One region of the Staphylococcus parequorum genome, then DNA from elsewhere that is predicted to be linked to it. Evidence: riboswitches for the same ligand, from Rfam matches in the RefSeq annotation. Region 1 holds a riboswitch; the other holds the start of a gene.
The links. A riboswitch is a leader RNA that binds a small molecule or an ion and turns the genes downstream of it on or off. The one in region 1 is predicted to bind S-adenosylmethionine.
Positions count from the first base shown of each region.

Region 2: it holds a riboswitch for S-adenosylmethionine, as region 1 does, so the genes downstream of both, metK (methionine adenosyltransferase) here and AAA453_RS11935 (methionine ABC transporter ATP-binding protein) in region 1, are expected to answer to the same signal.

Region 1 is NZ_CP150682.1:2,437,601-2,440,818, forward strand. Features, by position in the region: gene AAA453_RS11930 (methionine ABC transporter permease) at 1-229, opposite strand, end outside; gene AAA453_RS11935 (methionine ABC transporter ATP-binding protein) at 222-1,247, opposite strand; SAM riboswitch class I at 1,333-1,440, opposite strand; gene AAA453_RS11940 (thioredoxin family protein) at 1,496-1,795, opposite strand; gene AAA453_RS11945 (toprim domain-containing protein) at 1,792-2,184, opposite strand; gene gcvH (glycine cleavage system protein GcvH) at 2,489-2,869, opposite strand; gene AAA453_RS11955 (arsenate reductase family protein) at 3,039-3,218, opposite strand, start outside.
Region 2 is NZ_CP150682.1:1,430,025-1,433,242, forward strand. Features, by position in the region: gene pckA (phosphoenolpyruvate carboxykinase (ATP)) at 1-765, opposite strand, end outside; SAM riboswitch class I at 941-1,053, shown strand; gene metK (methionine adenosyltransferase) at 1,163-2,359, shown strand; gene AAA453_RS06975 (nuclease-related domain-containing protein) at 2,455-3,218, shown strand, end outside.

The sequences.
Region 1 (3,218 bases):
ATAAGTTTACGATAAATGAAACTACACTATAAAAGACTCTTGCAACTGGTGATTTACTTTTAGCTGATAAGAAGAGTAAAACACCTAAAATCAGTCCTAAAACAAAAGCAAATGCTGTTGCTATTACAGTCATATAAATTGTTTCATATGTTGCTAACCAAACTTCGTCCCAACTGATATTTGGCATAGTAACCATCTCACGGAGTATGTCACCAAACGAATTACCCATGCTTTAACACCTCCACTGAAACGTGTTGCGCTTCTAAATCGTTTTTGAACTTTTCGAATTTTTCTGAATTTACTGTTGGTAAATGTACTACTAAAAAGCCGATTGAACCATCTTTCGTATGTTTAATATTAGCTTCCAATATATTTACATCAATATTATGCGTCTTAGTTATGTATGATACTAACGGCTCCGTAGTATTGCTTCCTGTAAAATTCAAGCGAACTACATAATCATTTTCCTTTAATGATATTAAATCTGTGATAGATTCATCAAAATCATCGTCTAAATCATCTTTCACAAAGCGTTTTGTTACTGCATGTTGTGGGTTTTCAAAGACAGTTGTAACCTCGCCTTGTTCAATTACACGGCCACTTTCCATAACAGCGACTTCATCGCAGATACGTCGAATGACATGCATTTCGTGTGTAATGATTACGATTGTTAAATTTCGTTCTTCTTTAATCTTTAATAATAATTCTAGAATTTCATCGGTCGTTTGAGGATCTAACGCACTTGTTGCTTCATCACAAAGCAATACAGTAGGTTCATTAGCTAATGCACGCGCAATACCGACACGTTGCTTTTGACCACCTGACAATTCCGATGGATATGCATTTTCTCTTCCTTTTAGTCCTACCAATTCCACTAATTCTAAAGCACGTTGCTTCGCTTCACGACGCGAAACACCAGCAATTTCTAGCGGGAATGTAATATTATTTAATACATTTCGTGACCACAGTAAATTAAAATGTTGAAAAATCATGCTCACTTTTTGACGTTTTTTTCTTAAATCTGATTTAGATAAATCACCAATCTTATCTCCATCAATAATTACGTCACCTGAAGTAGGTTGCTCGAGATTGTTCAAGAGTCTTACTAAAGTACTTTTCCCCGCTCCTGAAAAACCAACCACTCCAAAGATTGAGCCTGATTGAATGCTTAAATCAACATGATCTACAGCTAGTACGTCGTGTTTTTTTGTTTTGTACCTTTTGACTATTTGATTTAATTCAATCATCACACTTGCCTCCTTGTATTACACTATCAATTAAAAAATGCTTCCCCTTTTATGCAGTGAAGAAAAGAGAAAGCATTAATCGCTTCTCTCATCTCCCAAAGTTAATTATAACTTCATGTGAATTGGCACCATTTCTGATTCAGACGGTTGCCGGGCTTCAAAGGGCACATCCCTCCACCACTCTTGATAAGAGTATCATTTATTTAATTATTTTTAATCCTATCATCGCACTCATGTTTCGTCAATAACTATTTTAAATTTTCTAACAAATAAGGAACAGATTGAAATGCGTAAATTCTTTTCTGTTCTTTACCTTTAGACATCAGCATGAGCACAGGTACAGATTGTATTTCTTGCGCTTGGCTAAAATCAGGATGAAAATTCAAATCTATTTTCGTAATTGGTAGCTTCAAAATTTCATTTGCTATATCTAACATGCGTTCTGAAACTTTACAAGTTCCACACGTTGGTGTATAACCAAATATTAAATATTTTTCTTTTTCTTCATGTTCGTGCACATCTGCACGGTGTTCACTTGTTACATTCATGTTAATAAACTTACCCTTTCAGCTATATAATCTAATTTTGCTTTAGCTACTTTTTCTGCATCTTTTACAGAAAAACCATGTTTTCGCAGTACTCTGGATAAATATGGTTTAGGGCATCTAGCAACCTCACAATATTGTCTATCTATGCGTATATGTTTACTTTCACTGAGATATCGTTTGAACCATTTCCGTATCTTTTCACCTTCTTTATCTGAATCCACAAGAATATACACTTGTTTATCATATAAAGTTTCAACCATTTCATCGATTTTATCAATGCCCATAGTACCGTTCGTACATATGATATCAATTGGCTGATCAATAACTTGCTTTACCCGTTTCTTGTCTGACTTGCCTTCGACAATGATCACTTGGTTTAGTATCGTCATGACATCCACCCTCTAAATGTTGATAGTTGTTCAATCTACTTAGTTCTTCACAATACTTAGCGACTATAAACATAATTTACATATTCCTAATCTTATCTTATTATTGAAAATGATTTTTGTCATTTAAAGACATCTAATCAGATGATCTTTTTCTTATATAATATCTGTTCTTTAGTTCTACTAAGCTAGGCTCTACTATAGCTCACTTTATACATGTTTATTTTTGACAAAAAGCATATAAAATAAATATTCTTATTAAAAAAACCCCAAGATAATCAATATCATGGAGTTCGCACTTTATTTTTTATTCACCAATCATTTCTGAGTATTGCTCAGCAGATAATAATTCATCTAATTGACTTTGATCGCTTAATTCAACTTTTACCATCCATGCTTTATCGTATGGTGATTCATTTACGAATTCTGGGCTGTCTTCTAATTCTTCGTTAGACTCGACAACTTTCCCAGTAACAGGTGCGTAAAGTTCTGAAACTGTTTTTACCGATTCAACACTACCAAAAGTTTCACCTTCGTTAATGTCATCGTCGACTTCTGGTAATTCAACGAATACGATATCTCCTAATTCACCTTGAGCATATTCAGTTATACCAATTGTTACTGTATTGCCTTCAATTTTAACCCATTCATGTTCTTTAGAATATTTAAATTCACTCGGTACTGCCACAAGAATCCCCTCCTAAATGATTTTACATATTAATGATGCCATATGAAAAGCTTTCAAGCAACTATTTCTCGATAACATAATTCAATCAAATCTTTTTCATAGCAATAGATGAAGCGTTTACACAATCACTATTATAACCACTTATTTAATTATGAAATTAAAATTTATTTTATAACCAAGTTTCCTTATATTGGTCTTCTTTAAATCCAACTGTAACTTTATTTCCTGAAATAGCTAGTGGTCTTTTAACTAACATACCATTTGAAGCCAATAAATCTAACTTTTCATCATACGTTAAATCTTTCAACTTATCTTTCAATCCAAGCTCACGATATTTTGCGCCATGTGT
Region 2 (3,218 bases), 1.0 Mb from region 1:
ACCAATCAGTTTGCGTGTTGGGTCAGCAGAAAGTGTTGTTTTACCTGTACCGGATAAACCGAAGAACAATGCTACATCACCTTTATCGCCAACGTTAGCCGAACAGTGCATGCTCATGATTTTATCTTTAGGGAGTAAGTAGTTCATTACTGAGAAAATTCCTTTTTTCATTTCTCCAGCATATTCAGTGCCACCAATCAATATCACTTTATGTTTGAAAGAGGTAATTATAAATGTTTCGGAGTTTGTGCCATCAACTTCAGGAACTGCTTTAAAAGAAGGTGCTGAAACAATAGTGAAATCTGATTTGATTTCGCTAGCTTCTTCTTTAGTACTTGGGCGAATGAACATATTTTGTGCGAATAAATTATGCCAAGCTAACTCATTAATGACAGTGAGTTTTAATTGTGAATCTTCATCACTACCTGCATAACCATTAAATACATAAAGTTCATCTTTTTTGTTTAAATGGGCTAAAACTTTATCATACAAATTTAAGAACGTTTCTTCTTCGATAGGTTGATTTATGTTTCCCCAATCGATGTCATCTCTATAAGATGGTTCATTTACAATAAACTTATCTTTTGGAGAACGACCTGTGTATTTACCTGTTTTAGCGTTAATTGCTCCAAGTTCAGTCAATGCACCTTCATCATTATTTAAAATTTTGTTATACAACTGTGTTGTAGATAGTTGAAATAATGATGATGGTTTCTCTAATATACTTTCAATCTTGCTTGTGTATGTGTATGTATCTACCGCCATACTAATCCCTCCAACGCTATTTAGTTAATGTAAGCCTTTACAATTAAAGAGTATAACACATATGAATTAATAGTCCACATCATATTAAAAGGAATTTTAGAAATTTTAAATAAATATTAATAATTGTTAAATTGACAATATATCATAGATTAGGTACTATAGGACTTAACGGATTCTCTTATCCTGAGTGGCGGAGGGACATGGACCCAATGAAGCCCAGCAACCTCTTCTTAATACGAAGAAAGGTGCCAAACCGTTTGCAGACATATATCGTCTGAACGATAAGAGCGAATGGACGTATAAGGGCCTTCTCTCTATTTAATATAGTGATGAAGGCCTTTTTTAATGAGCTCAACAGAGAGAGAATTTTCGTAATTTAAAACTAAAGGAGCAAATTATGACATACAATAGAAGATTATTCACTTCAGAATCTGTAACAGAAGGGCACCCGGACAAAATAGCGGATCAAGTATCTGATGCAATATTAGATGAGATTTTAAAAGACGATCCTAATGCAAGGGTCGCTTGTGAAACTACGGTAACTACTGGTATGGCGTTAATTTCAGGTGAAATATCTACAACAACTTACGTTGATATTCCAAAAGTAGTAAGAGAAACAATTAAAGAGATTGGTTACACACGTGCAAAATATGGGTATGACAGTCAAACCATGGCCGTATTAACTGCAATTGATGAGCAATCTCCTGACATCGCGCAAGGTGTTGACACAGCATTAGAGTATCGTGAAGATGCATCAGAAGAAGAAATTGAAGCAACTGGTGCTGGTGATCAAGGCTTAATGTTTGGTTATGCTACAAATGAAACGGATACGTATATGCCTTTACCAATCTTCTTATCACATCAACTTGCTAAGAAATTATCTGATGTACGAAAAGATGAAATATTAAAATATTTACGCCCAGATGGGAAAGTACAAGTAACGGTTGAATATGATGAACAGGATAAGCCGCAACGTATAGACACTATCGTTGTTTCTACGCAACATGCAGAAGATACTGAATTGCAACAAATACAAGATGACATTAAAGCGCACGTTATTTATCCAACAGTGCCTGAACATCTATTAGATGAAGATACTAAGTTTTATATTAATCCTACTGGTCGTTTTGTGATTGGTGGTCCTCAAGGAGATGCTGGACTTACTGGTCGTAAAATTATTGTAGACACATATGGTGGTTATGCACGTCATGGTGGCGGTTGTTTCAGTGGTAAGGACCCAACAAAAGTTGACCGTTCTGCTGCTTATGCTGCACGTTATGTAGCTAAAAATATTGTTGCGGCTAAATTAGCAGACAAATGTGAAGTACAATTAGCATATGCAATTGGTGTTGCTGAACCAGTTTCAATTTCTATTGATACATTTGGAACAAGTAGCGTAAGTGAAGATGAGTTAGTAGAAGCTGTACGCACGCATTTTGACTTAAGACCTGCTGGCATTATTAAAATGTTAGATTTAAAACATCCAATCTATAAACAAACAGCTGCCTATGGTCATTTTGGCCGTACAGATATCTTATTACCATGGGAAAAATTAGATAAAGTAAACCTATTAAAAGATTCTGTAGAAGCATAAAAAACTAAAATTTAATTTTCTGGACTTTTCTATCGAATGATGAGCTATTATCTATTATAATTAAGTTACTGAACACATAAAGGAGCGTTTTTGTTATGAATTCATTAGGGCCAATAGAAATTGGTTTAATCGTGGCAATCATCGTAGCAGTCATTTGTTTGATATTATTTATGCTTGCTTTAAAAAGTAAAAAGAAAGCGCAAAAAAACGCTGAAGAGCAGTATAAATCTAGAGAACAAAAATTAAGCGATGAGCATGAAGAAGAGTTGGAAAAGGAAAGAATAGAAAATAAAAAAACTGTAACGAAGCAAAAGGAAGAATATGCAGCTACAGTTAGTTCTAAAGATAGAGAAATTGATGCTTTAAAATTATTTTCTAAGAATCATAGTGAATATGTAACTGACATGAGATTGATTGGTATCCGTGAACGTCTTGTAAATGAAAAAAGAATACGTCCTGAAGATATGCACATTATGGCTAATATATTTTTACCTAGAAATGAATTTAGCGATGTTCAACGTATCAGTCATTTAGTACTGACACGTACTGGTTTATACATCATAGATTCTCAATTATTGAAAGGGCATGTTTATAATGGTGTTAGTGCAGCCCAATTCAAAGAACAACCAATGATGGAGCAGGTATTTAATACTTTAGATCTTGATAAGCATACACCACAAACACTTGTGTTAGATCAGAATGAAGATACGCAATCATTATCGTTTGTAAATTATACATCGCACTTAAATGAAATAGAAAAACTTGCCGGTGATATCCAAACAGAACTCAATTTAAAATTCACACCAACTACTATTTTATACTTCAATCCTAAAAATGAAGGTGCTGTAACAATTTCAAA